One region of the Caldifermentibacillus hisashii genome, then DNA from elsewhere that is predicted to be linked to it. Evidence: predicted binding sites of a transcription regulator. Region 1 holds the regulator's gene; the other holds the start of a gene.
The links. Region 1 encodes Rex, which represses fermentation and respiration genes when NADH is low (regulators of the CRP and FNR family bind a similar motif). Its sites were predicted from a motif close to TTGTGAAATATTTCACAA; they were not measured.

Region 1 (17,107 bases):
TCAAAGTTGAGACGTTTTTTAAAACATCATCACCGGAGAACAAAAAATTGCCAAGAATGGTTCGGATTTCTTTTTCCGTTTTTGTCGGATATTCATCCCAAAGTTCATTTAATACTCGCTTATTTGATGTTAAGTTTGCTTGTTCTTGATCATAGTAAGCAATGGTTACATTCGCTCCAAAATGGATGTTTCCGGAAAGAGCCTGGAGTTGGCCGACAATTGTCTTTAGTAGAGTAGATTTGCCGACACCATTTGGGCCAAGCAAAGCAATGCTATCTCCTCTTTGAATTCGAAAGTGGATATTTTTTGATATTTGATTGGCTCCATAACCAATGGCCAAATCAACCACATTAAGAACTTCATTGCCACTTTGCCGCTCAATTTGAAAGGAAAAATTAGCAGATTTATCGTCTCTGTGCGGTTTATCAATCATTTGCATTCGTTCCAGTGCTTTACGCCTGCTTTGTGCCCGTTTTGTTGTTGATGCACGGGTCAGATTCTTGGCAATAAATTCTTTCATTCTTGCTATCTCATCTTGTTGTTTTTCATACATTTTCAAGTCACGTTCATAATTCTCTGCTTTTTGGACTAAGTATTGACTGTAGTTACCGACATATTTTGTTAAAGTAGTCTGAGCGCATTCATAAACTTGGTTTACAAGCTTATCAAGAAAATAGCGATCATGGGAAACAATAAGAATGGCTCCATCATAAGATTGCAAATATTGTTCTAACCATGTCAATGTATCGATATCTAGGTGGTTCGTCGGCTCGTCCAAAATTAAAATGTCCGGCTTTGATAAGAGCAATTTTCCTAAAGCCAGGCGAGTTTTTTGTCCGCCGCTTAAATTGGATATTTTTGTCTCTTGATAATTGAAAGTGGAAAAATTAAGCCCGTGTAATACGGAACGAATATCTGCTTCATATTGATATCCGCCCAGTTCTTTAAATTCATGCTGTAAATAATCATATTCGGACAAAATTTGCTTGTATTTGCCTTCATCTGTATAAGTTTCTTCCTTTGCCATTTCCTGCTCAAGATTACGTAACCTTTTTTCCATGCTACGTAAATCTTCAAAGACAGTCAGCATTTCATCCCAGATAGTTCTGTCTGAAACGAGACCGGTATGTTGATCTAAAAAGCCAATTGTTACTTCTTTTGGCTTAATAATTTCTCCGGAGTCATAAGCAAGTTCACCGGCAATTATTTTCAGCAAGGTTGATTTGCCTGATCCGTTTCTACCAACAAGGGCAATTCGGTCTCTTGTATGAATTTCTAATTTAATATTCGAAAGGACAAGATCTGCCCCGTAATATTTATTTAGTTGATTTACTTGTAGTAAAATCATGATTTGCACCTCAACATTTCACAATAAAAATGGTCCTTTACCTAGAAATATAACAGCTTTGACTCTGTTTTGCCTTTTAAAAGAATGAATGACTGACTAATTATTTTCAGAGTGAAGTGAATGGGAACATGCTGTTTTTGATTACTAAATAATCGATTCCTTCCTCTACCATAACATATCCAGTCGCTTTTCGCTCCATCATTTCCGACATTTAAAGGAGAGCCTGTAAATGTCATGTCAACAAGTCTATATAAAAATAGTACATGAAGGGGAGGAAAAATGGCAAATGGAGATTAAATGAAACTATCTACAAGACAGATGAAAAAAAATAGTGTATCATAGTAGGTGAATATGTTAACAATGCAATGTAAGCGTTCACAGTGTGCTTTGAATGCCTTATAAAAGAATTACTTCTATAGGGCAATAAAAGATATTATAATAGAAAAATAATAATTTTTCAGCATTGGAGGATTTTGACATGGAAACAGATCAGCTAATAATTCCTAAAGCCACCGCTAAGAGATTGCCATTATATTATCGTTTTATTCAAAATTTGTACCAGTCAGGAAAACAAAGAGTTTCTTCTGCTGAGTTAAGTGAAGCGGTTAAGGTCGATTCGGCAACGATTAGAAGGGATTTTTCTTATTTTGGTGCATTAGGTAAAAAAGGGTATGGATATAATGTTCAGTATTTGTTATCCTTTTTCAGAAAAATATTGAATCAGGATGAAATAACAAAGGTAGCCTTAATCGGTGTAGGTAATTTAGGTACAGCTCTACTAAAATATAATTTCACTAAAAACAATAATACTAAAATTGTCTGTGCCTTTGATGCAAACCAAGAAAAGGTCGATCAAAAATTTGGTGATATTACTGTTTACCCAATGGATTCACTGGAACAAATATTGTCAACTGAAGAGATTCAGGTTGTTATTCTGACCGTCCCGGCTCCTGTTGCCCAATTGGTTACTGATCGTTTAGCAAAAACAGGAATAAAAGGAATTTTAAATTTCACGCCAGCTCGATTAACTGTTCCGTCAAATATTCGTGTTCACCATATTGATTTAGCTGTTGAATTACAATCTTTTGTTTATTTAATTAAACATTACTCAAATGAGGAAGTAGTGGTTGGAGATTAATTTTTTTAGTAGGGAAATGGCAGGTAACACAAAAATTTATCTTCAAAACAACACAATATTTTGCATTGCAATAATTATGATTCATACGATATGATAGGAAAAAAGTTTTTGTAAAATCTTTTTTGGGTGACAATGAATGAATTTGAATGAGGTTGATGGGGGAGAGGGAGAAACATGACAATCGGTCCGGGTAGTTTAATTCTCATATTAATCATGGCATTATTAATTTTTGGTCCGAAAAAGTTACCGCAACTCGGTCGTGCGGCAGGAGATACACTAAGGGAATTTAAAAATGCCACAAAGGGTCTTGCTGATGAAAATAATGGGAAGAGAAAAGATCAAGAAGGCAAGTAGGGAGAGAAGAGATGGAGAAAAACGAATTGACTGTAATTGAGCATTTCGTTGAATTAAGGAGACGGTTGGTTTTTATCGTTGTCTTCTTTCTTTTGGCAATGATCGGTTCGTTTTTTTTGGCAGAGCCGTTGATCGTATATTTGCAACAAACTGATGAAGCGGCCAGTTTGGAACTGAACGCCTTCCGCTTAACTGACCCGCTAAAGATTTATATGCAAATCGCTTTTATCATTGCTTGTGTAATAACTTCACCTTTTGTTTTGTATCAGTTATGGGCTTTTATTTCACCGGGTTTATATGAAAAGGAAAAAAAAATAACCTTAGCCTATATACCTGTTTCGGTATTTTTGTTTTTATCAGGTATTTCGTTTTCATATTTTGTATTATTTCCGTTTATTGTTCGCTTTATGAAACAGTTAGGGGACCGAATGGAAATCAATCAAGTCATTGGGATCAATGAATATTTCCATTTTTTGTTACAAATTACGTTGCCTTTTGGTTTGTTATTCCAATTGCCGGTGATTATATTATTTTTAACAAGGCTTGGAATAATTACACCTGACTTTTTGTCTAGGGTGCGAAAATATGCGTACTTTATCTTGCTAGTCATCGCGGCACTGATTACACCGCCGGATGTTCTCTCGCATATGATGGTCACTTTACCATTATTATTGCTTTATGAAGTTAGTATTTGGATTTCGAAGCTGGCGTATCGGAAAAAAATGAAGGAAGAAGAAGGGCTTGCCGTTTAAACTAAGGAAAATTTTCCATTGTATATTTTATCCATTAAAAAGCATATTGAATTCCGGTAACGAAGCAACTTGGAAGTGGCGGATAGGTTATGGCATAAGGAGCTTGCTTAAAAGGTATAATGGAAACCGGAGTAATTCCCTTGTTATCGGTGAGTACCGCGTTTCGGGTCGAATAAAGCTCGGGACGCCCGAGTTTTATTTAGATAAGGACTATGTTAGAAAGGGCATATGCATAATGAAAATGATCATTTTTATTTACGATTGTTAATTTTCATATCGTATTGCCTTTTTGAGATAGTCCTTTCCTTTTTATGGAAAAATTTGTATAAGGTATTTTGGTTGTGACATACTAATTTTGATTGAATGGTTCATATTTGCTGCATTTGCAAGAAAAATTGACTCATTACTACATAAGTATTCATTAATGTATGTGCCAAAATTGGAATGATAATTCGGTCGGTTTTTACATATAAATAACTGAATGTGAATCCAATTGCACAATAGAGTAATAAATGTTCAAATTCCATGTGAGCGGCAGAAAAAAGAATGGAACTGATTAAGGCTGCAAGAAAGAAATTTGTTTTTTTGTATAAAGATCCAAAAATAATTTTACGAAAGATGATTTCTTCCAAAATCGGACCAATTATCGAAGTAACGAAAATCATAATCGGTGCAACATTGATTAAATTCAGGGTATTTTCTGTGTTTTCCGAACCAACATCCACACCTAATAGCGTCTCAATCATGATAGCAATTCTTTGTGCGATCAGGGCAAGTAGTACACCATAAACAGACCAGCCAAGTACAAACGGTATTGAGCGGAGGTTCCGGTTTCGCACTGTAATTTCATCTTTTAAATAATAAAGGGTGATCAATAAGGTTACAAAAAAACTAAATACCGTCCAAATAGAAACGGAAAGTAGCCAATATTTATTTCCGGCAAAACCAAAACTTTGGAAAATGCCGTATAGAATCGATGCCCCGATGTTTAAAAATAACTGCATCGCTACATAAGTAAGGATAATCAGTTTATATTCTCGTTTCAAAAAATTCACCTCACTGGCTATTTTATCAAAAAGTTGCAAAGGAAGCTATTTCCCTATTGAGTAGGACAAGATAATTTTGGTAAAAAAATGTTAAAATTTTATAGTTGACACTTGCAAAAAACAAATCAATTCATTATTATAATAATTGGAATTAGCACTCAAGGACAATGAGTGCTAACAACATTGAAAATATATGAGGAGGTTGTTTAATGTGTTAAAGCCACTTGGAGATCGCGTAGTTATTGAACTTGTAGAAACTGAAGAAAAAACAGCTAGCGGCATCGTTCTGCCGGATACTGCAAAAGAAAAACCACAAGAAGGTAAAGTTGTAGCTGTAGGAACCGGCCGTGTTCTTGATAGCGGTGAACGGGTTGCACTTGAAGTAAATGTCGGCGATCGGATCATCTTCTCAAAATATGCTGGTACTGAAGTCAAATATGACGGAAAAGAATACTTAGTTTTACGTGAAAGTGACATATTAGCTGTTGTAGAATAATAACATTTTACAATTGATAATAAAAATATGATAGGAGGATTTGACGAGAATGGCAAAACAAATCGTATTCAGTGAAGAAGCTCGACGTAGTATGTTGCGCGGTGTAGATAAATTGGCAGATGCTGTCAAAGTTACATTAGGACCAAAAGGACGTAATGTGGTATTAGAGAAAAAATTTGGTTCACCACTAATTACAAATGATGGTGTCACAATCGCAAAAGAAATCGAATTGGAAGATCCATTTGAAAATATGGGTGCGAAACTTGTTGCAGAAGTTGCCAGCAAAACAAATGATGTTGCCGGAGATGGTACGACAACTGCAACGGTTCTTGCCCAAGCAATCATTCGTGAAGGATTGAAAAACGTTACTGCCGGTGCAAATCCAATGGGCATCCGTAAAGGGATTGAAAAAGCAGTAGCAGTGGCCGTTGAAGAATTAAAAGGAATTTCTAAACCTGTAGAAAGCAAAGAAGCAATCGCGCAAGTTGGAACCATTTCTGCAAGTGATGAAGAAGTAGGTCAATTAATCGCAGAAGCAATGGAACGCGTTGGTAAAGACGGTGTTATTACCATTGAAGAATCAAAAGGTTTCAATACTGAACTAGATGTTGTCGAAGGTATGCAATTTGACCGTGGTTATGTTTCTGCATATATGGTAACAGACCAAGATAAAATGGAAGCTGTTTTGGAAAATCCATATATTTTAATCACAGATAAGAAAATCTCTAATATTCAAGAAATCCTTCCATTATTGGAACAAGTATTGCAACAATCGAAGCCATTATTGATTATTGCTGAAGATGTTGAAGGGGAAGCTCTTGCAACTCTTGTTGTAAACAAACTTCGCGGTACATTCAATGTTGCAGCAGTAAAAGCACCTGGATTTGGTGACCGTCGTAAAGCTATGCTTGAAGACATTGCAATTTTAACCGGTGGTGAAGTTATCACAGAAGACCTAGGTCTTGAATTAAAATCTGCTTCCGTTGCTCAATTAGGTCGTGCCGGTAAAGTTGTTATAACAAAAGATAACACAACAATCGTTGAAGGTGCCGGCGAATCCAGCAAAATTAGTGCTCGTGTAAATCAAATTAAAGCACAATTAGAAGAAACGACTTCTGAATTCGATAAAGAAAAATTACAAGAACGTTTGGCTAAACTTGCCGGCGGGGTTGCAGTCATCAAAGTTGGTGCTGCTACAGAAACAGAATTAAAAGAACGGAAACTTCGCATTGAAGACGCCCTAAACGCTACTCGTGCTGCCGTTGAGGAAGGTATTGTATCCGGTGGTGGTACAGCACTTGTGAACGTATATAACAAAGTGGCAGCCATTGAAGCAGAAGGCGATGTGGCAACCGGTGTGAAAATTGTTCTTCGTGCCTTAGAAGAACCGGTACGTCAAATTGCTGAAAACGCCGGTTTAGAAGGTTCGGTTATTGTGGAACGCTTGAAAAATGAAAAATCCGGCGTAGGTTTCAACGCTGCTACAAACGAATGGGTAAACATGACCGAGGCCGGTATTGTTGACCCGACAAAAGTTACTCGTTCAGCCCTTCAAAACGCAGCTTCTGTTGCAGCAATGTTCTTAACAACTGAAGCCGTCGTTGCTGACATTCCGGAAGAAAACAAAGGCGGCGGCGCTCCAATGCCAGACATGGGCGGAATGATGTAATCTAATTGCCCCTTCCTTTTTGAAAAGAGATTGTTATAACAGCAAAACCACTCCTATTAATTGTTGGGAGTGGTTTTTTTGCTAATTAGGAAAGTATAAATTTTTCAATTTCTACTTTCCTAACTCATAAGTTCAACTACGGCTCTGCTCTCGCCTAAAAGCTCGGACGCCCGAGTTTACTTTATATGATCATTTCTGTTATTCTCCAAAATCCGTCCACTATTTTTTCCCCATTCACATTTCTTTATAGTTAATCCCCGCTACCATTTATGTTGATTTCTTAAAAATATTTACCCAGTTTTAAGTAATTGAATTGAACGTTAAATAGTATGAAGATTTTATAAATGTCATCTTTTTTAGTGAAAATTATGCTTTAATGAAGATGTAAATTTGAAAGGAGGTTATTTATGAGCCAAGTAGAGTTAATCAATATCTCTAAATCCTATCATAAACAGAAAGATGTATTAAAAGGAATTAATCTATCGATGGAAGAAGGTGAATTTTTTGTTCTTGTTGGTCCTTCCGGGTCAGGGAAGAGTACGTTACTCCGGATGATCGCGGGACTTGAAGAAATTTCGGGCGGTATATTAAAAATAAATGGAAACACAGTGAACCATCTTCCGCCAAAGGATCGAAATTTATCAATGGTCTTCCAAAATTATGCACTGTATCCTCATTTAACGGTTGAACAAAATATTCTTTTTGGATTAAAAGCCAGGAAGATTGATAAACAGGAACAACAAAAAAGACTCAAGGAAGCAGCAGAAATGTTAGGATTGACGGAACTGCTAAACCGTAAACCTTGGGAACTATCAGGCGGTCAAAGGCAAAGGGTAGCATTGGGACGTTCTGTTGTCAGTCATGCACCGCTTTGTTTAATGGATGAGCCTTTATCAAATTTAGATGCAAAACTACGAGCGAATATGCGGGTACAAATACGAAGACTGCAAAAGCGTTTAGGGTTAACAATGATCTATGTAACCCATGATCAAGTCGAAGCCATGACAATGGGGGATCGAATCATGGTTCTCAATGGTGGGGAAATTCAGCAAGTAGGAAAACCGATTACCCTTTACAATGAACCGGAAAACCTATTCGTAGCCTCCTTCATTGGTTCGCCAAAGATGAATGTGGGAGATGCTGTCTTTTCAGAAGACCGAAAACAGTTAATCATTGAAAATCAATTGCATATCACTGTAAATCCATCATCCATAATGGATTTTTCAAAAAATCGTAATATAAAAGTGGGTATTCGTCCGGAACATCTTCTGCCTGGTAAGTCAACAGGTGAAAAGAATATCTATTTTGAAGTAGTAAATGTTGAGCAATTAGGAAATGAAACTTCTATTGCATTTGTTGTAGGGAAAGAGCTGTGGACGGCAAAATGGCCGGGTCAATGGCCGGTCAAATTTGGTCAGAAAGTACCTGTGCAAATATTACCTGAACATCTATTCTTCTTTGATGCTGAAACAGGCGAGCGCATAAAATCTGCAGAACTTAGAAAAAGACAAGAGGTAATAACGATATGAGTATGAATCCGACACTTGAAACGAATGAAACGTATATGTATCAATTTGAACGTGTAAAAAAGAGTGCCCGGATGAAAAGTTTTATCAAAGGTATGTTGTTTTTATTCCCGTCCATTCTATTATTTAGTGTTTTCGTTTTTTACCCTATGTTTAAAACGATCTATTTGAGCTTTTATCTGACGGATGCAAAAGGTTCAACCACGGTTTTTGTAGGTTTGGAAAATTACCTAAATATGTTTACGAACCCAATTTTTCTTCAAAGTATAAAAAATACATTTTTATTTGTTTTCTATACCGTACCTCCGACAGTTTTGATTAGTTTGTTTTTAGCCATCCTTGCTAATGAGAATCTAAGAGGGATCGGCCTTTTCCGGACGATTTACTCGTCAACCATCGGTATTTCAGTTGCGGCAGCGTCTGTATTTTGGCTTTATTTATTTAATCCAACAATGGGGCTGCTAAACAAATTTCTTGAAGCTTTTGGAGGAGAACCGGTTGGATGGTTAACGGATCCGGCCTGGGCACTTCTATCTGTATCAGTGACAACTATATGGATGAATATCGGTTTTACGTTTTTAATCTTGCTTGGTGGTTTACAATCAATTGATCGCTCTTTATATGAAAGTGCAGAAGTTGAAGGTTCGGGTTATTTTTATAAGCTTAGGAGAATTACAATTCCAATGCTGTCGCCAACTTTGTTTTTTGTGATTACGGTATCCATGATTAATAGCTTTCAAACTTTTGGTCAAATTGATATTTTAACGCAAGGTGGGCCGGCAAATGAAACAAGTTTAATTGTGTATTCCATTTATCGGGAAGCTTTTGTCAATTATCAGTTTGGCTCAGCCAGTGCACAAGCGGTTGTATTATTTATTCTTATTCTCGTCATGACGGTCATCCAATTTAAGCTGGGGGAAAGGAGAGTTCATTATCAATGATTCTTTCAACAGGGCAAAAACTCTTATTTTATGTATTGCTGATTATTTCAGCACTCCTCCTTGCAGGTCCGGCTATCATGGCAATTGTGATGAGTTTTATGACAAACCAGGATATTTTAACAGGAAGCCTGCCAACCAAGTTTACAATTGAAAACTATGTCTCGGCATTTAATGGGTTTCCATTAACCGAATATTTATTTAATAGTTTTATTGTTTCGTTTGTCATTATGCTTGGCCAGTTGATTTTATCATCTTTAGCAGCTTATGCATTTGTTTTCATCGAGTTTAAAGGGAGGGACCTTCTATTCTATCTCTTTATAGCAACAATGATGGTTCCTTTTGAAGCATCAATTATTCCCAATTTCCATTTAATCCGTGATTTAGACTGGATTGATACATATTCGGGGTTGACGATACCGTTTTTTGCGACAGCGTTCGGTACCTTCTTGCTCCGGCAAAATTTTAAAGGAATACCAAAAGAATTACGTGAAGCCAGTCAGATTATTGGTATGGGAGATTTCAAGTTCTTCTTGACAGTTGTGTTACCTGTTTCACGAACCAGTTTGGTCACCTTAGGGATTTACGGATTTTTGACCGCTTGGAATATGTATTTATGGCCGTTATTGGCAACAACAAATGACACCGTACGTACGGTTCAAATTGGATTGAAGCAATTACAAACACAGGAACAATTAAATGAATGGGGAGTGATTATGGCCGGTGCCGTTATCGTTATTATTCCTACGTTAATCTTGTTGTTTTTAGGTCAGAAAAAATTACAAAAGGGTTTAACTGAAGGGGCTGTCAAGTAAGATTCCCAATTGAAAAGAATAGAGTGATCAGGAGGAGTAGAATATATGAAAAAACTGATTATGATTTTTAGTCTAGGTATACTATTTTTACTGAGCGCCTGCGCTGGAGAAAATTCCGCTTCAGGAAACAGTTCGCAAAGTACCGGAAATAAAAATAATGAAGCTGGAGCTAAAGATGGAAAACAAGTTGTTACATTCTGGCATTCTATGGGCGGTGCCGGTCAAGAAACATTAAACAGCATTGTTGAGGATTTCAATAATTCTCAAGATAAGGTCCAGGTAAATGCCGAATATCAGGGGACATATGATGAATCACTGACAAAATTTAATGCTGTTGCAGGAACAGACAGTGCGCCAACGATGATTCAAACATTTGAAATTGGTACGATGTCAATGATAAACAGTGGAAATATTATTCCAATCCAGGAATTTGTTGATAAGGACGGATATGATATGAGCGGCTTGGAGGGGAATATTACCAACTATTATTCTTTAGATGGAAAATTTTATTCGATGCCGTTTAACTCCTCTACTCCAGTCATGTACTATAATAAAGATGCCTTTAAAAAAGCAGGTTTAGATCCGGAAAAAGCACCGGAAACATTTGAAGAAGTGGAAGAAGCATCGAAAGCAATTGTTAAATCCAATCCGAATATGAAAGGATTTGCTTTGCAGGCTTATGGTTGGTTATGGGAACAACTGCTTGCTAATCAAGGAGCATTATTATTAAATAATGATAATGGTCGTACCGATACACCAACGAAAATTGGTTGGACAGAAAAAGAAGGCAAATCCATTTTCGAATGGGTAAAGCGTATGGTCGACGATGGTACGTTTGCAAACTATGGTACAAACGGGGATAACATGGTTGCCGGTTTCTTAGCCGGTGATGTAGCGATGTTCTTACAATCTTCAGCAAGTGCAAGAGATGTTATTGATAATGCACCGTTTGAAGTAGGTATTGCTTTCCTTCCGTATCCCGAGGATCAGGAACGACAAGGTGTGGTCATTGGCGGTGCCAGTCTTTGGATGATTGATGGTAAACCGAAAGAAGAATCGAAAGCTGCTTGGGAATTTATGAAGTATTTACAAACACCGGAAGTTCAAGCAAAATGGCATGTCGGGACAGGTTACTTTGCTGTGAACCCTGCTGCCTATGAAGAGGAGGTTGTGAAAGAAGCTTGGGCAGAAAAACCACAACTGCAAGTAACAGTTCAACAGCTGCAATCGACAAAATCCTCCTATGCGACTCAAGGGGCGTTAATGGACATGCTTCCACAAGGACGCAAAATTATGGAAACAGCGCTTGAAACGGTTTATAATGGTGGAGAAGTAGACCAAGCATATAAAACAGCCGTACAACAATTTAATGATGCAATTGAACAAGCAAATAAAGCCAGAAAAAAATAAAGAAATTTCCACTGAAGAAGTTCAAGAGAGAAAGTATGGTTCCCCATGCTTTTTCTCCTTTTTCATAATGAAAGGAAGAATTCCGATGACAAAGATCTATGGACATCGAGGAGCAAAAGGAATATATCCGGAAAATACCTGTCTGAGTTTTATGAAGGCAATTGAATTCGGTGTTGACGGAATTGAACTGGATGTTCATTTAACAAAAGATGGTGAAGTTGTAGTCATTCATGATGAAACATTGGACCGCACAACAAGTGGAACCGGCTGGATTAAAGATTTAACATTAGCTGAGATAAAAAAGGTCAGTGCCGGAAGTCGTTATGCACATTTGCCGGATTATGATGCAACTTGGGATAAGGAAAAGGTTCCTACATTAAAGGAAGTGTTGCAATTACTGGCCCCGTATCCGGTCGAATTGAATATTGAACTGAAAACAGATATGGTAGCTTATCACCATATTGAAGAAAAGGTTCATAATCTTGTTGAACAATATGGAAAAGGAAGGAAAGTCGTTTATTCATCTTTTCACTTGCCCACGATTTTGCGTATGAGAGAAATAAATTCGAAAGCAAATATTGCTTGGTTATTAAATGAAGGAATCTCTCTTCCTGAAGACTTTATGAAGACATTTCATTTGGAAGCCTTACATTTGAACAAACATGTGGTATTGCCAAAGCCACAAGTATTTAGGCGAATATTTCGAGCTATTGATCGGCTCCATGTCGATCTTCCCAAAGAAGTGAAATATTATGTGAAAAACAGAATCCATGACTCCAATACAAATTTACTGGAAAATCTCTCTGACAAAATCCGTGTCTGGACGGTCAATGCGCCAAATGAAATTAGTCAACTCTTAAAATTACAAGTAAATACCATTATGACTGATTTCCCCAGCAGAGCTATAGCGATAAAGAAAGAACAGCAAACGCATGTATAGCTTTTTAAAAAAATGTTTAAAACATATTGGAAACTTATTATCTGTTACCTTTAAACAGATATGTAAATGACAACGATAAGATATGAAAGTCAAAGGATTCCTCATGGGTGAAAATATTTTTTAAACAAAATTAATTATGATTTGATTTCCCTAAAGTATACAATTGGGAACCAAGAATGCTGAAACCTTATTCTTGGTTTCCTTTCCCTACCCCTTATAAACTTTGCAGGTAAATACTCGAGTAATAATTCGATTTTCCGCTCAATTTCCAACAATATCTTTCTTCCATGTCATTGACAAAACTCGTCATAATTGTTAAGATAGTGACCACTTGGTCATGGATTACATGCTAGGTGATGGTTAAATACATGAATAGAAAAAAACCGATTATGAAAAAGGCTATTGAATTATTCGCAAATCAATGAATCGAGGCAACAGCGGTTCAGCAATTCACAGATGCATGCGGTATTTCAAAAGGAGCCTTTTATTTGGTGTTTAAATCGAAAACGGACCTAATATTATCAATCGTTGATGAGTTTGGGAAACGATTTTTATTAGAACTTGACCAATTAGTCAAGCCAGAACAAGAAGCACAGCAAAAATTATTGCAGTTCTACCTGATATTTTGCGAGGAAATTTTTAGAAATTTTGAACGCGATGAAAAATATACTGAGGTTACTTAGATCAAAATTAGGAAATCTCCCTTGCTTAAGTCATCACAAAAAAGCGAAGATGATTCTAATCACATGCTCAACGATTATTCCCAAAATCGTGTTTGATAATGATAGAATACTTTTAAGTAAAACGAATTTGAAAGATAGAGAGGAAATGTTATATGAAGTTATTATTAAAATATCTTAAACCTTTCACTCTAACCATATTGATTTGTATTGCGTTTCTTTTTGTGCAAGCAATTTCGGAATTACAATTGCCAAATTTTATGAGTGATATGGTAAATAATGGCATTCAAACGGGTGGAATTGAAGAGGGAGCTCCGGATGCCATCAGTGAAGAAGGAATGAATTTAATCCAGTTGCTTATGGATAAAGACAGTCAATCCATTATGAATGATAGTTATACATTAATCGAAGCGGGGAGTTCAAAAGCTGATCACTATAAAAGTGACTATCCGGCTGTAAAAGATGAGAATATTTATGTCTTAATGGAAACGGATCAAGACAAATTAGCAAAAACTGATAAAGCCTATACACAAGCCACTTATGCTTTGACACTTAGTTTAGAGGATATGGCGGATGAAATCAATGCGGCACAAGGCAATACTAATAGCAATAAAAATGCGAATTTATCCGATGTTGATACGAGTAAAATCTATGAAATGCTTCCTTACTTAACTCAACTTCAGCAAGCAGGGAAATTAGACAAATATATTTCTTTAGCTGCCGAAGATGATTCTATGGCAGCCGGACAAGTTTCTACCACCTTTACAAGAATTTTTTATAAAGAATTGGGTGTAAATTTAGAACAAATTCAAAACCATTATATTATTATAAAAGGGCTGCAAATGCTTGGCTTGGCTCTGCTTAGTGTTGTCGCTTCCATCGTGGTTGGTTGGTTTGCGACCAAGGTTGCGACAACTGCTTCCAAAAATCTGCGCAAGGATGTATTCAAAAAAGTTATGTCTTTTTCAAATGCAGAATATGATAAGTTTTCGCAAGCTTCCTTAATAACAAGAAGTACGAATGATATACAACAAATTCAAGTCTTAATTTTAATGGGTATTCGGATGATTTGTTATGCCCCGATTATCGGGATTGGCGGAATCGTGATGGCGCTTCGGACGACTGTGTCGATAAGTTGGACGATTGCCGTTGCCGTAGCTGCCTTGTTAATACTCATGATAGCCATTCTCTCAATTGCTATGCCGAAGTTTAAAATGTTACAAACTTTAATCGATAAAGTGAACTTGGTCAGCCGGGAAAATCTTGCCGGTATGATGGTTATTCGTACATTTGGTAATGAGCAGTTTGAGGAAAAACGTTTTGTGAAAGCAAATGATCACTTACGTAAAACCAATCGATTTATTCAAAGAACGATGTCATTTTTGATGCCTGCAATGATGTTGATTATGAACTTGGTTAGTTTGTTAATTGTGTGGGTTGGTGGAAAAGCGATTGCTGATTCCACTTTGGAAATTGGCGATATGATGGCTTTTATTCAATACGCCATGCAAATTATTATTGCTTTCCTAATGATTTCCGTCACTTTTATCTTAGTACCAAGAGCATTAGTTTCAGCAAAACGTGTTCAGGAAGTATTGGATACAGAATTAATCGTTACTGATAGCGATGAGGTCCAACATTTATCGAATCCAAAAGGTAAAATTGAATTTGACCATGTGTCATTTCGGTATCCTGATGCAGAAGAAAGTATTTTAGTAAATATATCTTTTGTTGCCAAACCAGGGGAAACAACAGCATTTATCGGCTCTACCGGATCGGGGAAATCAACATTAATCAATTTAATACCGCGATTTTATGATGTCACTGAGGGCAGAATTACGTTTGATGGTATTGATATTCGCAATCTGCCGCAAAAGGAATTACGCGATCATATTGGCTATGTGCCACAAAAAGGCTTCCTATTTTCAGGGGATATCGCATCGAATATCCAATATGGAAATTCGGAAGCTACCGAACAAGAAATTTGGAAGGCCATTGAGGTGGCACAAGGGAAAGACTTTGTTGAAGAATTTGAAGAAGGGATTCATACAGCTATTTCACAAGGTGGAACAAATGTCAGCGGCGGGCAAAGACAACGTTTATCGATCGCTCGTGCTTTAATTAAAAAGCCTCCTGTTTATATTTTTGATGACAGTTTCTCAGCACTCGATTTAAAAACTGATGCGGCATTGAGAAAAGCATTGGATCAATACACGCATGACTCAACCGTTCTAATTGTTGCTCAGCGGGTTAGCACGATTAAAAATGCCGATCAAATTATTGTTCTTGATAAAGGCAAAATCGTAGGGAAAGGAACCCATAAAGAATTGCTGGAGAGCTGTGAAGAATACCGGGAAATTGCAGAATCACAGCTATCGAGGGAGGAATTAGCATGAGTGAAGGAAAACAACCGAGACGCCATCCGGGAAGCCCAATGGGGAGAATGCAGGTTGAAAAAGCAAAGGATTTTAAAGGCAGCTTGAAAAAATTGGCTTCTTATTTAAATCCTTTTAAATGGTATTTGTTTCTTGTTGCAATTTTGGCCATTGCCGGTTCTGTATTTTCTATTGTCGGACCAAAAATTTTAGCCAAGGCAACAGATGAGTTAGCTGAAGGTATTAAGAATATGATGCTGGGTGCAGATAGTGGAATTGATTTTAATTATATTGGGAAAATCATCCTTCTATTAATCGGGTTGTACGTGTTAAGTGCTGCATTTATGTATATTCAAGGGTACTTTATGTCTAATGTAGCGACATCGGTTTCCTATAATTTACGTAATTCAATTATGCAGAAAATGAACCGACTGCCGTTTAGATATTTTCAAAAAAATAGCCAAGGGGATGTGCTTTCTCGAATCACAAATGATGTCGATCTACTTGAACAATCCCTTAGTCAAAGTATTACCCAATTTTTGACATCTGTTGCATCGATTGTTGGTGTTTTCATTATGATGCTGACGATCAGCTGGAAGTTAACCTTGATAGCCCTAGGGATGATTCCTGTATCAATGATCCTTATTATCGGTGTTGTGAAATTATCACAAAAGCATTTTAATAACCAACAGAAATATTTGGGTCGCGTCAATGGTCATGTAGAAGAAATGTATGGCGGACATGTGGTCATTAAAGCTTTTAATGGAGAAAATCAAGCAGTACAAGATTTTGAAAAAGAAAATGAAAAATTAGCTTTAAATGCGAGAAAAGCTGAATTTTTATCAGGTTTAATGATGCCGGTCATGGGCTTTGTCGGAAATCTCGGTTATGTTGTTGTATGTATCGTTGGTGCATCGATGGCGTCAAACGGGAAAATTACCATTGGGGATATTCAAGCTTTTATCCAATATGTCCGTAATTTTACTCAACCCATTACCCAGTTGTCAAATATTTCCAATCAATTTCAAAGAATGGTGGCCGCAGCAGAACGGATCTTTGAATTTTTAAATGAGGAAGAGGAAAAAGAGGAAAATGTAAAATATAGGGTAAAGGATTTACCCATTCAGGGGAATATTCGATTTGAACATGTAAAATTCGGTTATCATCCGGACCAAGTGGTTATTAAAGATTTTACCGCTGAAATTAAAGCCGGTCAGAAAGTAGCCATTGTCGGACCAACCGGAGCGGGAAAAACAACAATGGTTAAATTGCTTATGCGGTTTTATGATATCAAAGAAGGGGCAATTTATATCGATAACTACAATATAAACAATTTCTCCAGACAAGATTTGCGCACGCTTTTCGGAATGGTTTTACAAGATACATGGCTCTATAATGGAACGATTTTGGATAATATCCGCTATGGTAAAATCGATGCTACAGACGAAGAGGTTATGGAAGCGGCAAAAATGGCACAGGTTGACCATTTTGTAAAAACATTACCGAATAGTTATCATATGGAATTGAACGAAGAAACAAGCAATATATCCCAAGGTCAAAAACAATTATTAACGATTGCCAGGGCGATTCTATCTGATCCAAAAATCTTAATTTTGGATG
Region 2 (17,107 bases), 110 kb from region 1:
AATGACAAGATTTACGGCGATAATGTATGGCGAAATTAAAAAAATTTATATTTTACACCATCAAAATAAAATTTAGGGTTGTAATTCCTCTTGGGACGGTCGTATCATGCACGATACTATTTGTTTTAAAAATGTTCATTTAGAAAAGTTGGATAATTTTCACCGCCCCTTTAAGCAAATTAAAATCATTCCTATTAAATCGTTTTTTCTAAGAGCCTTTGCCAAAATGCTGTATCTCCTGAAGCAGTAGGCAGTCAGACAATTAAAGATCGTGGATTTATTCCACTATAGAAAAAGGTATTTGCACGAATATTATGACAAGTATAAAAGAAAAAATGGTGAGTTTTAATTTCAGTGGATAAATTCGCTTATTATCAATATCTGAATTTTTCCATTTCAGTCGGTTTTAGACGAGTTTTAATAGATTAGGCTACTCATTCCCCTGGTAAATATTGTAAAATGGAAAAACATAATTATTTTTGAAAAAAAAGTGCCATGAAAGTCACTCCTTTGGTAAGATATAAGTACTACCCAATATCCAGTATCCAAGGAGTGATTTCATGACTACTTCTATTCTAACACAAACCAGAGATTTATCAATACAACAAAATTTGATTCCCCACAATTGGCAAGACTATGCCGATATACCCTTTGTCATTCCGGCCATGTGTTTTCCATGGGAGATTTTTAAACCGGTTGAACGAGATTACTACACCTTTTTATATTTGCACCTAAAAAAGGAAAGAGCACATGATCATTTTAATGAAATACAACCAGCACTATTTTCAATACCGGAGGAAGAAGATAAGTCTACGTCTTCCTTATTTCATTCCTCTCCTGCCGGGAGAAAACCGCATCCTTTCATGCCCTTTTTTCGTGCTTTTGAACTGGCCTCTTTACAATATATTGAAGTGATGGTTGAAAGTGTCTATTTACAAGTGAAATCAAACCCGCTATTTGCCGCCATGTGTGGATTTACGGAGAAAATTCCGAGCTACCGTTCCTTTGCTCGCTTTGATCAAATCATGACAACAAATGATCTTTGGGAAAAAGCCCGGCTATTGGTGGTTGAATATAATAAAAGGGAAGGCGTGGTTGAAACTTTTGAGAAAGCAGTCGCCGTGGATACATCACATATAGAGGCAGAAGCAACGTTGAATAAAACAAGGAAGACGTGTTCTTGCAAAGGTGATTGCGATTGCCCCAGAATCCTTACAGATGATAACGCAGGGGTGATGCGTAAAAGCAATGCAGTCTCCTATATTGCGCATAAATTATCAATGGTATGCGGGGTGAAATCCGGCTTGCCTTTGACGCGGGAAGTATTCAAAGGAAATACACCTGATGGGAAAACATTAGAAACGACATTGGAGACGTTTAAGGCGGAGCACCCCGAGATGGCTGAGCAGTTGGACTTTATCTTGGCAGATGGAATCTACCAAACGCCGGAAAATCAAAAAGTGACAAAGGACGTATTACAGGCGAAATTGGTGGCACCCATCAACCCACGGAACCGTAAAGATAAACCAACTTCCGCCCGGGGAATTGAAAAAATCAATCGGTACGGCACCCCCATCTGTATCAGTGAACATAAAATGGACCTTAGAGGATCTGATCGGGAAAAGGGGCAATATATTTACACTTGTCCTGTATTTCATCCAAATGCTAGGCAAGAAGGACTCACCTGCCCGCTGTCGAATCACGTGGAATGTTGTAATGGGGCAGCACAAGGAAGAGTATTTCGGCTGGACTTTGATCAAGCGCCTCAAGTAGACGTCGAGTTGCCCCAACATGGGCGGAAATTTAAAGTGTTATATAGTGCCAGAACGATCATCGAACGAATCTTTGGCATTCTAAAAGACGGATATAGTCTCCGTCGTGTTCACAAGCGTGGAAAACAGGCAGTTGAAGCGCATGTGGATCGTTGCATGATATCTATGCATATCATGGCAAATATGGCGTATCATCAGACAGGAAAGGCCAATTGTGGATGGACACGCCATCGACTGAATTAAGTTATTCACAGGTGGATATGTGAATAAGTCAAATGCAGCGTCTCCTTTCCACAAAGGGCAGTGAAAAAAACCCATTTTGTGAAGGCAGGATACGTATGCCCTTTTTTGGAGAAAAATAGCCATTTTATTTTTATTAAATTTAAAAATCTGGAAGAAAAGGCAAAAAACGAGATAATTAATTTTCCAGAGCCTCGCTCAAGGGTATATTTTTTATTTTGGCAGAGGCTCTAAGAAATTGTAAGTCATTTTGAACATACAATTTTTTTGAAAAGACGGTTTTTTTATGTTTAAAAACCACTAGTTTATACATAAAAACCTTTCGACTTCCAGCTACATACATCTATAATCAACTGATTTAAGTATGTACTTACAAATTTAGAATATAAACAAAAGAAAATAAAAATTGTTCGTATAAAAAACGATTAGATTTTTAATGTGAATAAAAGCAAGTTTATTTTTGTTAAAAATCATTATTTGTGTTGAGATATCTAATAGATTCCTATAATAAGCGAAACCAACATGTAAGTATTAATTCATTATAAATAACGATACTCTATTGACTTATACGTACATCTATACTACAATAAAACCAGTTAGTTGTAAGCGTTTAAAAATATAGGAGGTGCGCTTATGCCCAAATATACCATTGGTGTTGATTTTGGTTCATTATCAGCCAGGGCCGTATTAGTAGATGTATCAAATGGCAATGTCATATCTTCTGCTGTGAAGGATTATCCGGATGGCGTGATTGATGACTTTTTACCAAATACGAATATTGAATTAGGAATTGACTGGGCCCTGCAAAATGCAAATGATTATATCGAATGTTTTATTGATACTGTAAAAAGAACCGTTGCGGACAGTGGTGTAGATGTAAATGACATCATTGGTGTTTCAATCGATTTTACTTCTTGCACCGTACTTCCGGTAAAAAATGACGGAACACCGTTAATGAACTTGCCCGAGTTCAAAAATAACCCGCATGCCTGGGTAAAATTATGGAAACATCATGCTGCACAATCTCATGCGGACAAGTTAAATGAAATTGCCCGCCGTCGTAATGAACCATGGTTGAAATACTATGGCGGTAAAATTTCTTCCGAATGGGTATTTCCGAAATTGATGCAAATTGTAGACGAAGCACCGGAAATTTATGATGCAATGGATACATTTATGGAAGGAACAGACTGGGTCACTTGGCAATTAACCGGTAACAAAGTGAAAAATTCCACAACTGCAGGATATAAAGCAATGTGGGATGCTGAAACGGGATTCCCAAGTAAAGACTTCTTTAAAGAACTTCATCCAAAAATGGAAAATGTTATTGAGGAAAAAATTGGCACAGAGTTCCATCCAACCGGATCAAAAGCGGGTGAACTTACCGCGGAAATGGCGGCAAAAGTCGGATTAAATCCGGGAATTGCGGTTGCGGTCGGAAATGTGGATGCACATGTTTCTGCTGCGCCAACAGGTGTAATTAAGCCGGGTACAATGCTTAATATTATGGGAACATCCACATGCGACATTATTTTAGGAGATAAAAAGATTCCTGTGAGAGGAATGTGCGGGGTTGTCAAAGATGGGGCCATTCCGGGATACTATGCTTATGAATCGGGCCAAAATGCAGTAGGTGATATTTTTGCATGGTTTGTTGACAATGCTGTTCCGGGCGCCTATTTTGACGAAGCGAAAGAAAGAGGCCTTAACATTCACCAATTATTAGAGGAAAAGGCGAGCCAATTAAACATCGGGGAAAGTGGTCTTCTCGCTCTTGATTGGTGGAATGGAAACCGTTCAATCCTTGTTGACACGAACTTGACCGGACTTCTTTTGGGAATGACTTTGGAAACAACACCGGAAGAAATTTATCGTGCATTAATTGAAGCGACCGCATTTGGGAAACGCAGAATCATAGAAGAATTTGAATCCAGTGGCATTGAAATTAATGGGCTCACTGTCTGCGGCGGCTTGCCACACAAAAACCAATTACTTAACCAAATTTACGCCGATATTACCGGAAAAGAAATTACAATCTCTGAGCACCTGCAAACGCCTGCCATCGGTGCAGCCATGTTTGCCGCGGTTGCAGCAGGTTCCGAAAACGGCGGCTATGATTCAATTGAAGAAGCTTCCAAAAAAATGGCGAAATTAAGAAAAGAAAAAGTGAAACCAATTCCGGAAAATGTAGAGAAATATACTGCAATTTATGAAGAATACAAGATTTTACATGATTATTTTGGCACCGGTGTAAATGATGTCATGAAACGTCTGAAAGCAATCAAAAATAATGCCTCAAAGGAATGATTTAGCAATGCTGGAAAAATTAAAGCAAGAAGTCTATGAAGCGAATATGTTATTGCCCAAATACAACTTGGTCACATTTACATGGGGCAATGTCAGCGGAATTGACAGGGATAGTAATCTTATCGTCATTAAACCAAGCGGTATCCCGTATGAAGAATTGAAGCCGGAACAAATGGTTGTTGTGGATTTGAACGGAAATGTGGTCGAAGGGGACCTGAACCCGTCCAGCGATACAGCGACCCACATTATCCTATATAAGGAGTTTCCTAATATTAAAGGAATTGTCCATACGCATTCCCCGTGGGCCGTTACATTTGCTCAAGCGGGATTAGATGTTCCGGCAGCCGGGACAACCCATGCGGATACGTTCTATGGCCCTGTTCCGGTCACCCGTGCTATGAAAGAAGAGGAAGTCATCCGAGATTATGAAAAACAAACCGGGGACGTCATTGTTGAAACTTTCAAGGAGCGCCAAATTGATCCCGATCAAGTTCCGGCCGTTTTAGTCAATGACCATGGACCTTTTACGTGGGGGAAATCAGCAATAGACGCGGTTCATCATTCAGTTGTCTTGGAAGAAGTGGCGAAAATGACGTATCACACGCTACAGCTGAATCCGTATCAAATTGATATGGACCAATATCTTTTAGACAAACATTATTTACGTAAACATGGCAAAAACGCCTACTATGGTCAAAAGAAATAAGAGTGTTTATCCCGCACAAACGGACAATAAATCTTCCTCCTGAGGTTTAAGAGGAATCATCGATGTTGAAGGAGGAAGAAAAGTACCCGATTGGTTCAACTATCATCCGTGGGAGACACCCATTGTTGGAAGTTTCACTTTATTCCACCTTAACGCCGAGTCAAGACCCCTACCTCAAAATTTTCGAGTTTACAAAGAAGGTAGCTGGGGACGGGCTGCCAGCATGCGTCTGATTAGTTCAACTAACCATCAGTGGGAAACCCCTATGGCTGGAAGTTTCACTTAATTTTTCTATAAAAGTTTACACAAATATGAGAGCCTACAGGAGTGATACACGTGTTAAAAATTAGAGATTACGAGTTTTGGTTTGTTGTTGGAAGTCAGCACTTATATGGTGAAGAGGCGCTTCAAGCCGTACAAAAAGATACAGAAGAAATTATTAACGAATTAAATAAAAGCGGGAACCTGCCATACCCGGTTGTTTTTAAAACCGTCGCCACAACAGCTGACAGTATTACCCAAGTCATGAAAGAAGTCAACTACAACGATCATGTAGCCGGTGTCATTACATGGATGCATACATTCTCACCGGCGAAAAACTGGATTCGCGGCACAAAATTATTGCAAAAACCGTTACTTCATTTAGCAACACAATTTTTAAATAATATTCCATGGCAAACGATCGATATGGATTATATGAACTTGCATCAAAGCGCCCACGGTGACAGAGAATACGGCTATATTAATGCACGTTTAAATAAAAATAATAAAATTGTCGTCGGTCACTGGAAAGACCACGATGTACAAGAACAAATTCGTAAATGGATGGATGTGGCTGTAGCTTATAATGAAAGTTTCCATATTAAAGTAGCCCGGTTCGGTGATAACATGCGGAATGTAGCTGTTACGGACGGGGATAAAATTGAAGCGCAAATTCAATTTGGCTGGACGGTTGACTACTATGGGATTGGCGACTTAGTTGCCGAAATGGAAAAAGTATCGCCGGAAGAAATCGAAAAAACATACCGAGAATGTCAAGAAGCATATGACTTTGTCGTTGGCAATAATGATCCGGAATTTTTCGAGGAACATGTGAAGGAACAAATTAAAATCGAAATAGCGTTAAGAAGATTTTTAGAACGCGGAGGTTATACGGCATTTTCAACTAACTTTGAAGATTTATGGGGAATGAAACAATTACCCGGTATGGCTGTCCAACGTTTGAACGCGGAAGGTTATGGCTTTGCCGGTGAAGGAGACTGGAAAACTGCTGCTCTCGATCGCTTGCTAAAAATCATGGCACATAACGAAAAAACAGGATTCATGGAAGATTATACGTATAATTTAATAAAAGGTCGGGAAACTATTTTAGGAGCACATATGTTAGAAGTTGACCCAACACTTGCAGGTTCAAAAATCCGTGTGGAAGTTCATCCATTGGGAATTGGCGGTAAAGAAGATCCGGCCCGTCTTGTGTTTGACGGTTTGGATGGAGAAGCAGTCAATCTAACCATTTCTGATTTTGGGGATCATTTTAAATTAGTCATGTATGAAGTGGAAGGGAAAAAACCGGAAGAACCGGCTCCACATTTACCGGTGGCAAGACAAATGTGGACACCAAAATGTGGATTTGAAAAAGGCGTTCAGGAATGGATTAAAAATGGCGGCGGTCACCATACGGTCCTTTCATTCAATGTGACTGCAGAACAAATTGAAGATTTTGCGAAAACGGTAGGGTTGGAAGTAGTTCATATTAAATAAACTGTAAAAAATTTAATAATAGTAAATAGATTAAAAATGTTATAATGTTGATATACCCAAAACTCCTTCTCAAAAGTATCTACAGATTATCGAAAAGAGTTTAGGATACCCGAGTAGGAATTCTCCTCTATTCATTGAGGAGATGAAAGCTCGGTCAGATATGATGGGCAAAGGCAAATTCCGAAGAAAGTATCTGAAAGAGTTAAACACTCAATCAGTAGTGGTATTGGGCACACCTGTGAAGTACCTACAACTTTCTAGGGATTCCGAAACTTGCTATGTTTAATAGCGGGTAGTTCATGGAGGATGTTTTGGGTAAAAAATATTGAATTGTTGTGAAGGGGTGAACAAAGATGACGATTGATTACTCGTCCAAAGAATATTTAGCAAAAGTAGATGCGTACTGGCGTGCCGCAAATTATATTTCAGTTGGTCAACTTTATTTGAAAGATAACCCGCTGTTAAAAGAACCGTTAAAGGCTTCTGATATTAAAGCAAAACCAATCGGTCACTGGGGCACAATTTCCGGACAAAACTTTATTTATGCCCATTTAAATCGAGTCATTAATAAATATGACTTAAACATGTTTTATATAGAAGGACCCGGACATGGCGGACAAGTCATGGTTTCCAATTCCTATCTTGATGGCAGTTACACGGAAATTTATCCGGAAATGACGCAAGATGTGGAAGGAATGAAAAAACTGTTCAAACAATTTTCATTCCCGGGAGGAGTGGCTTCCCATGCAGCACCGGAAACACCGGGATCGATTCATGAAGGCGGCGAATTAGGGTATTCTCTTTCCCACGGTGCCGGGGCTGTTCTTGATAACCCGGATTTAATTGCGGCTGTTGTTGTCGGTGATGGGGAAGCAGAAACCGGACCACTTGCAGCATCTTGGTTCTCCAACCGTTTTATCAACCCGATTCGTGACGGTGCGGTTTTACCAATCTTAAACTTGAACGGATTTAAAATTAGTAATCCGACCATTCTTTCTCGTATCGACAATGAGGAATTAGCGAAATACTTTGAAGGGATGGGTTGGGAACCTTATTTCGTTGAAGGTGAAGACCCTGCAGAAATGCATGTAAAAATGGCAGCAACACTTGATAAAGTCGTCGAAAAAATTAAAGCCATCCAAACAAATGCACGTGAAAATAGGGACCAAACACGTCCGATATGGCCAATAATTGTCTTTCGTGCACCAAAAGGCTGGACAGGCCCGAAAGAATGGGGTGGCGTACCGATAGAAAATTCTTTCCGTGCTCATCAAGTGCCAATTCCAGTCGACCAAGACCATATGGAACATGCGGATGAGTTGGTAGAGTGGATGAAGAGTTATCAGCCGGAAGAATTATTTGATGAAAATGGGCGGTTAAAACCGGAAATCGCAGGAACAACACCAAAAGGCGATAAACGGATGGCCATGAACCCTGTCACAAACCCGGGTAAATTAATTAGAGATCTGCGTTTGCCGGATATTCGGGACTATGCAGTGGACAACTCTGTTCCGGGACAAGTAGAAAAACAAGATATGATTGTGTTAGGAGAATATTTGAAGGATGTCGTGAAATTAAACCGCGACAATCATAATTTCCGTATTTTTGGTCCGGATGAAACTGCATCAAATCGGTTGGCTCCTGTTTTTGAAGAAACGAAACGTCAATGGTTGGGGGAAATTGAAGAACCTCAAGATGAATACTTAAAATCTCATGGCAGGGTTATTGACTCACAGCTTTCCGAACACCAAGCGGAAGGGATGTTGGAAGGGTATGTGCTAACCGGTCGTCACGGAATTTTTGTCAGCTATGAAGCATTTTTACGAGTGGTTGATTCCATGTTAACACAACATTTCAAATGGTTGCGGAAAGCCTCGGAACAACCATGGCGGACAGCTATTCCTTCCTTGAATGTCGTTGCAACTTCAACGGTATTCCAACAAGACCATAACGGCTACACCCACCAAGACCCGGGGATGCTTGGCCATTTAGCCGATAAAAAACCGGAATTTATCCGTGAATATTTACCTGCAGATGCCAATACATTACTTGCCGTCTTTCATAAAATTTTGAATGACCGGCAAAAAATTAACCTAGTGGTGTCATCCAAACATCCGCGGGCACAATGGTTCACGATGGATGAAGCAAAAGAATTGGTCGATAATGGATTGAAAATGATTGATTGGGCTAGTACGGATTTTGGTGATGAACCGGATGTAGTGATTGCTTCCAGTGGTACCGAACCGACCATAGAAAGTCTTGCTGCTATTTCCATTTTGCATAAAAAAATGCCGGAGTTAAAAATTCGTTACATCAATGTTGTGGATATTTTAAAATTAAGAAGTCAAACATTGGATCCACGTGGCTTGACGGATGAAGAGTTTGATATGTATTTCACAAAAAATAAACCGATTATTTTTGCCTTCCATGGGTATGAAGGTTTAGTAAAAGACTTATTCTTTGATCGTCATAACCACAATCTGCATGTGCATGGTTATCGTGAAAACGGCGATATTACCACACCGTTTGACATGCGTGTGTTAAACCAAATGGACCGCTTTGATCTTGTGAAATCGGTCGTGAAAAACTTGCCAAATGCGGAAAAATATGCACATATCGTCCAAGAAATGAACGGCATGATTGCCAAACATAACCAATACATCCGCGACGAAGGAAGAGATTTACCTGAAGTAGAAAACTGGAAATGGGAAGGGTTAAAATAATCATTTTCAGTAATTTTTCGTCTGTACCCTAGGTGCCTGGATCATTTCAGGTACCTTTTTTTACCGATAATAAATAGCGGCAAAAGCCACAAATGCCGGGGAATTGATGTTAAATAGGAGTTAAAATTAATCGTTCTAAGTAATGTTTCGTTGTACATCGAGGTGCCTGAATCATTTCAGGTATCTTTTTTTACTGATAATAAATAGAGGCAAAAGCCACAAATACCGGAGAAGTTATGCTATAATAATATGGAGTATGAATGTTATAATCAGAATATTAATAATAATATTGTAGATAAATTAAAAATTTTTAGATAGGAAGAGTGATAAGTGGAAGAGGTATTTCGTTTTTTTCAGAAGACAGGTGTTAGGAGAGTTCTGATTTTTGCCATTCTGATTTTTGTTTTTTATATGCTTCGGAGTATAATCAATATTATTTTATTAACGTTTATTTTTTCCTTCCTAATAAACGGTTTGGAGCGTTTCATCTCCAAGCGAATTCCATTGAATCGAAAAATTACGGTCTTGTTGCTCTATTTGCTTGTGGTTTCAGGTTTGACATATGGAGCGGTAAAATATTTACCAATTTTAGTTAGTGAAATATCACAATTGATCAATCAACTTACGGAATTTTATTCGAAACCAATAGAGACCGATAACCAAGTATTTAACTATGTGATCGCACTCATTCAAAAGTACGAAATCACGGACTATATCGGTGTAGGTGTTTCTTTCTTAGTAAAATCTTTGAATGATATTGGGACAATCGGCCTGCAAGTTCTGTTGGCATTAATTTTGAGCTTATTTTTCCTGTTGGAGAAAGAAAGAATCATTTCTTTTACCATTCGTTTTAAAGAAAGTAAGATCAGCTCTTTTTATAACGAATTGGAATACTTCGGTGTGAGATTTATCGGGACATTTGGAAAAGTAATCGAAGCCCAATTTATGATCGCAACTGTTAACACAGTGATCACCACGTTCTGTCTGTGGCTATTCGATTTCCCACAATTATTTGCGCTCGCCATTATGGTATTTATTCTGGGACTGATTCCGGTAGCCGGTGTCATTATTTCATTAATTCCGCTAGCAATAATTGCCTACAGTATCGGCGGAGTAATGACAGTCATTTATGTGCTCATCATGGTCGCCGTCGTCCATGCCATTGAAGCTTATATTTTAAACCCAAAACTCATGTCATCAAAAACCAATCTACCGGTTTTTTACACTTTTATCATCTTGATTTTTGGGGAGCATTTCTTTGGTGTTTGGGGTCTGATTCTAGGCATACCAATCTTTGTATTTCTATTGGATGTATTGGGCGTTCGGACGGTGGATGTTGAGGAAAAAAGAAAATAAAACGAAAACAACACAGTTGCAAAAATGGTAACTGTGTTTATTTTTGAGAAAACAGGGAAAAGAATAAAATATTGATTGTACGTATAAATTATATTAAAATAAAATTAATGGTTATAAATATCCGTACAATTTTTATTTGTCTAAGATATTTTTTTAATAAATAAAAAGGGACTGTAACATCTTTTTAATACAACTTCGAATATTAAAAACATTATATTTTCAGAAGGGATGCCGATTATAGTTGGATTTAAATATATGGCTCAAGGAAGATCCAAACAGTTAGAAATTTAGCAAGGACTTTTACAACTCAAATCAAAATATGCTATGCTACTACATGTGCATATAAGTTTAGAAAAGGGAGGTGCAATGATAATGAGTGAAACAAAATACAGTATGGTTAAAAATTGGATTAAATCAAGAGTATTAGACGGGACTTTCGAACCGAATCAAAAAATTAGTTCCGAAAGCGAACTAATGAAGCAGTTTAATGTAAGTAGGCACACAGTTCGGCTGGCATTGGGTGATTTAGTAAATGAAGGTTTGTTATATAAAGAGCAAGGATCAGGTACATTTGTCTCTGACCGATTATCAAAGCTTCAACCTATTACCCAATTCAATAAAAAAAACATTGCTATCGTTGTCACGTATATTTCTGACTATATCTTTCCTTCAATTATTCGTGGTGCCGAAAGTATATTAAGTAGAGAAGGCTATCAAGTTAGTTTGTTCAGTACAAATAACGATCATGATAATGAAAAACGTATTTTGGAAACGATTATTGAACAACGGTTTGATGGAGCCATTATCGAGCCGACAAAAAGTGCGATAGCAAACCCCAATATTAACTATTACCTGAATTTAGAGGCCTTAAATATACCATATGTCATGATTAACGCCTATTACGATGAATTGGAGCCGATAAGTGTTACGGTTAATGATGAAAAAGGCGGTTTTTTGCAAACTGAACATTTGATTAAATCCGGGCATAAGAACATATTAGGTTTCTTTAAAACCGATGATATGCAAGGTATGAAAAGAATGAAAGGTTTTATCAAGGCTCATCGTGAGTATAACTTACCGATTAACCCGAAAAATATTATTACGTACACTACTTCAGAAAAAAATACAAAACCTGTTGAACATTTAAATGATATTTTAACAAGTTCATCAGACCGGCCGACCGGGATCATTTGTTATAATGATGAACTTGCAATGAAATTACTAGATGTTATCAGGCAAAATAATTTACAAGTTCCTTACGACATATCGATTGTCGGTTTTGATAACTCCTTTTTGTCAGAAGTATCAGAAGTAAAATTGACATCCATAGAACATCCGAAAACAGACTTAGGTATCATGGCAGCAAAAATGATTTTAAATTTAGTTCAAAATGGAAGAAACCTAAAACAAAAAGATGAAAACTCAGAGTCATATGTATTTGAACCAGAATTGATTGTTAGATATTCTACGAAGAAAATTGTTTCTGATAAGGATGAAAAAATAGTTTAGGTCATTAATTTAATGTAACAGGTAGAACATAGATTATCTGTTACATTTTTATTTTAAGTTGTATAGGAGGTAAAAAGATGGATATTTATACTGACATAAAAAGATTAGCTTCACAATTAAAAATAAGTAATTTTTCCATTCCGGAAATAAGGGTCGAAAAAAATGCAATATTACATATTAGGGAGTTAATAAAAAGAAAACAGTGGAAAAATATTGTAGTCGTTTATGATCAAAATACTTATTTAGCTGCTGGAGAAAAACTAATAAAATTTTTAATGAATGACTTTGAAGAAGTGATTGGAATTAACATTAATGAAAATGAACATGGTCAAGTAATCGCTAATGAAGAAAGTTTAGTCCAAGTCTTTATTAAAACTCCGAATGATGCTGATGTGTTGATAGCGGTCGGATCCGGGACCATTCATGATATTGTCAGATTTGTCGGTCATAAAATGAATATTCCTTTTATTTCGGTGCCAACTGCTGCATCGGTAGACGGATTTACATCAAAAGGTGCCCCGTTAATTTTGCGTGGGGTAAAACAAACCATTCAAACCGCTGCACCGATTGCCGTTTTTGCTGATATAGACGTTATAAAAGCAGCCCCTAGAGAAATGGCAGCAGCCGGATTCGGGGATATTTTAGGTAAATATACTTCTCTATTAGATTGGGAAATTTCTAAGCTAGTTGGCAATGAACCTTTCCATGAAGGGGCGGCATCATTGACACGGAAAGCGCTTGAGACATGTGTGGAATATGTTGAGGAAATAAGCAATGCAGATGAAAAAGGAATCACGATTTTAATGAATGCATTAATAGAATCAGGACTTGTTATGCAAATATTAGATTACTCTCGACCTGCTTCCGGAGCCGAGCATCATCTATCTCATTATTGGGAAATGTATCTGTTAAAAACGAACCAAAAGCAACTGTTACATGGTGCAAAAGTTGGGGTAGCAACAACAATGATTGTAGAATTGTATAAGAAAAATTGGAAAAAACTACTACGCTCAGAAAGAGTTAAAAACACAGTTTATGGAAACGGCATTGAGCAATACGGGGAGTATATTTTTTCAGTTATTGAAAAATTGCCTTCTCCGGACGAATTAAAAAAACTGTTGGAAAAAGTAGGGGGACCAACAACAGTTGAAGAGCTTGGCATTCCACAAGAAATCGTTATTGAAAGTTTAAATGAGGCATACCATTTACGTGACCGTTGTACCGGATTGCTTTTATTAAATCAAATAAAAGAGACGCCAATACGGTTGTAACAGTGTAGGATGCAGGGGGGCGTTTAGGAAAGTTTAAAGGAGCCTATTTTTTGATTAGGCTCCTTTATGCACACCCAAAATAAGTTCATCATTTAATACTATTAAAAATAATAACAGTCCCAAGCTCTGGTCCATAAATGTTGCCCCAATATTTTTTCTAACCTAGGAGCCCCCATCATATATCCTTTACTAAGCAAATAATATGGATTTAAACTGACTGACCATTTCTTTAAAGCGGTCCAAACTCTCACCTCACTACTCGTATGGACAACCAAAGTGAGGTTTAAAGCTAATTTCAACTAGAAAAGTAAGACTAGCCCTTGGGAAGTTAAGGTAAAATATGAAATGAGATATAATTTATTAATAAATAAGCCTAAACTTGTACGGATATATAATTGCTGTTTTAGTAGACAAATATATAATGTAAATGTGGGATCGTCTTGCTTAAATAGCATTTACAACACATATTGTTGTTCTCGTGGAAAGTTTATCAACAAGATTATACGTATATCTATTTTTGCTATTACATAAATTAATTTTAATCTTGTTAAAATCAATTGAATTTTTGATTGACATATCCGAACAAGTAAATTATACTAAATACATAAAGCACAAATGGTATGCGCTTTCATTTTTAGGCTTAAGAATATGACTAATAATCTGTTATTCCATTATAAATAAAAGGGGGTAAAAATAGAGCCTAGTTTTGTAAGCGTGCCCAATATTTTAAAAGAAAGAACATTGGAGGGAATGTAATGAAGAAATTTAGCATTTTCCTAGTTGCTATTCTAATGATTGCCTTAGTCCTTACAGGGTGTGGCGGCAATCAATCAAGTGGTGGTAAGGGTACAAAGACGATAGGGATTGCAATGCCAACCAAGTCCTCCGAAAGATGGGTTAAAGATGGGAAGAACATGGTTAAACAGCTTGAAAAATTAGGATACAAAACCGACTTACAATACGCGGAAGATGTAGTAGAGAATCAAGTTTCACAAATTGAAAACATGATTACAAAAGGTGTGGATGCCTTAGTTATTGCTTCAATCGATGGTGAAGCACTTACAGATGTAGTTGATCAAGCAAAAAAACAAGGAATACCTGTAATCTCATATGATCGTCTTATTATGAATACCGAGAATGTAGATTATTATGTAACGTTTGATAACTTTAAAGTCGGTGTTTTACAAGGTCAATATATTGAAGAAAAACTGGGCTTGAAAGAGGGAAAAGGACCATTTAATATTGAACTTTTTGCAGGTTCACCAGATGATAACAATGCATATTTCTTCTGGGATGGTGCGATGTCTATTTTAAAACCATACATTGATAGTGGCAAACTAGTGGTAAAAAGTGGACAAACAGAATTTAAACAAGGTGCAACATTACGTTGGGATGGAATGAAAGCACAAGAAAGAATGGATAACCTTTTAAGTGCGCATTATTCAAATGATTTGATTGATGTTGTATACTCCCCATTTGATGGGATTAGCCGTGGAGTAATTTCGTCCTTAAAATCAGTAGGTTATGGTTCTGCAGATAAACCGATGCCAATTGTAACCGGTCAAGATGCTGAATTGTCATCAATTAAATCAATTATTGCCGGGGAGCAAACACAAACTGTATTTAAAGATACAAGGAAATTGGCAGAAAGTGCAGTAAAAATTGTTGATGATGTTTTGAATGAGAAAAAACCAGAAGTTAATGATACTAAGACATACGATAACGGAAAGAAAATTGTTCCTTCAGTTCTACTGGAACCTGTATCTATTGATATAGACAACTATAAACAAGAACTTGTTGATACAGGATATTATTCTGAGGATGAATTGAAGTAATAAAGATTGATGGATGATTTCAGTTTAGACTGAAATCATCCACTATTTTGGAGTTAAAGGCAGGTGTATGATAATGAGTAATATTATCTTAGAAATGAAAGGTATAACGAAAACTTTTCCTGGAGTTAGAGCTCTCGACAATGTAAATTTTAAGATAAAAGAAGGCGAAATCCATGCACTTTGTGGTGAAAATGGCGCAGGTAAATCCACATTAATGAAAGTGTTAAGTGGAGTGCACCCTTTTGGAACTTATGAGGGTGATATTATCTATAACGGTAATAACTGTGAATTTAAAAATGTAAATGATAGTGAAAAACGTGGCATAGTTATCGTTCACCAAGAGTTTGCTTTAATACCAGAGCTATCAATAGCTGAAAATATTTTTCTAGGAAATGAGCAAGTAAAACGAGGTTTTATTAATTGGAATGGAACAATTTCAAAATCAAGAGAATTGCTAGAAAAAGTAGGGCTTGATATAGATCCAAATACTTTAATAAAGGATATCGGTGTTGGTCATCAACAACTAGTTGAGATTGCAAAGGCATTTTCTAAGCAGGTTAAGCTATTAATATTGGATGAACCGACTGCGGCATTAAATGAAGATGACAGTGAAAATCTCTTAAAATTATTACTACAATTTAAAAAACAAGGCATTACCACCATTCTTATCTCCCATAAGTTAAATGAAGTATTCCAAGTTTCTGATAGCATTACGGTTTTAAGAGATGGAAAAACGATTCGAACTTATTCAGTAAAAGAAGAAAAAGTAACGGAAAATATGATTATTAAAGATATGGTCGGAAGAGATATAACCAATTTATATCCAGTAAGAAATAAAAGTATAAAAGAAGAAGTCGTATTTGAAATTAGAAATTGGAATGTATTTCATCCCCAAGACACTGAAAGACAAATCTTGCGCAATGTTAATATAAAATTATACCGTGGTGAAATCGTAGGAATTGCAGGTTTAATGGGAGCAGGACGAACCGAACTTGCTATGAGTATTTTCGGTAAAACATATGGTAGAAAAATATCAGGTAAAATATATAAAGATGGTAAAGAAGTAGAGTTTCATACAGTCAAAGATGCAATAAAAAATGGCGTTGCCTATGTATCAGAGGACAGGAAAGAGTATGGACTAATATTAATTGATAATATAAAAAATAATATTTCATTAGCTAACCTCCAAAAAATCTCAAATAATAGTATTCTAAATAAAAATTTGGAATTCACTGAAACGGAGAATATAAAAAATAGATTAAAAATTAAAGCTCCATCGATTTTACAAACCACTGTAAATTTAAGCGGAGGAAATCAACAAAAAGTAGTTTTGGGCAAATGGATTTTTACTGAACCAGATATTTTAATATTAGATGAACCGACAAGAGGAATTGATGTAGGTGCAAAATTTGAAATTTATAAAATTATTAATGAGTTGGCTGAACAAGGTAAAAGTATTATCATCATATCTTCTGAACTACCAGAATTAATTGGTATGTCTGATCGAATCTATACACTGTGTGAAGGTGTCATTACTGGTGAACATAAAAAAGAAGACGTTGACCAAGAAATTTTAATGACATATATGACAAACCGGTCCGGAGGTAGTAAAAAATGAATACTTTAA

Region 2: the regulator Rex is predicted to act here: its motif matches at 7,120-7,137, upstream of NSQ14_RS02270 (phosphoketolase family protein).

The regions. Positions count from the first base shown of each region.
Region 1 covers NZ_CP155467.1:568,937-586,043, forward strand. The annotation lists gene NSQ14_RS02725 (ABC-F family ATP-binding cassette domain-containing protein) at 1-1,348, opposite strand, end outside; gene NSQ14_RS02730 (redox-sensing transcriptional repressor Rex) at 1,827-2,486, shown strand; gene tatA (twin-arginine translocase TatA/TatE family subunit) at 2,661-2,840, shown strand; gene tatC (twin-arginine translocase subunit TatC) at 2,852-3,592, shown strand; gene NSQ14_RS02745 (CPBP family intramembrane glutamic endopeptidase) at 3,961-4,638, opposite strand; gene groES (co-chaperone GroES) at 4,850-5,134, shown strand; gene groL (chaperonin GroEL) at 5,184-6,803, shown strand; gene NSQ14_RS02760 (ABC transporter ATP-binding protein) at 7,211-8,332, shown strand; gene NSQ14_RS02765 (carbohydrate ABC transporter permease) at 8,335-9,270, shown strand; gene NSQ14_RS02770 (carbohydrate ABC transporter permease) at 9,267-10,082, shown strand; gene NSQ14_RS02775 (ABC transporter substrate-binding protein) at 10,128-11,492, shown strand; gene NSQ14_RS02780 (glycerophosphodiester phosphodiesterase) at 11,578-12,432, shown strand; gene NSQ14_RS02785 (hypothetical protein) at 12,921-13,115, shown strand; gene NSQ14_RS02790 (ABC transporter ATP-binding protein) at 13,268-15,508, shown strand; gene NSQ14_RS02795 (ABC transporter ATP-binding protein) at 15,505-17,107, shown strand, end outside.
Region 2 covers NZ_CP155467.1:458,523-475,629, forward strand. The annotation lists gene NSQ14_RS02250 (transposase) at 561-2,015, shown strand; gene NSQ14_RS02255 (ribulokinase) at 2,646-4,319, shown strand; gene NSQ14_RS02260 (L-ribulose-5-phosphate 4-epimerase) at 4,327-5,025, shown strand; gene araA (L-arabinose isomerase) at 5,362-6,786, shown strand; gene NSQ14_RS02270 (phosphoketolase family protein) at 7,140-9,509, shown strand; gene NSQ14_RS02275 (AI-2E family transporter) at 9,840-10,865, shown strand; gene NSQ14_RS02280 (GntR family transcriptional regulator) at 11,238-12,374, shown strand; gene NSQ14_RS02285 (sn-glycerol-1-phosphate dehydrogenase) at 12,452-13,645, shown strand; gene chvE (multiple monosaccharide ABC transporter substrate-binding protein) at 14,401-15,480, shown strand; gene mmsA (multiple monosaccharide ABC transporter ATP-binding protein) at 15,554-17,098, shown strand; gene mmsB (multiple monosaccharide ABC transporter permease) at 17,095-17,107, shown strand, end outside.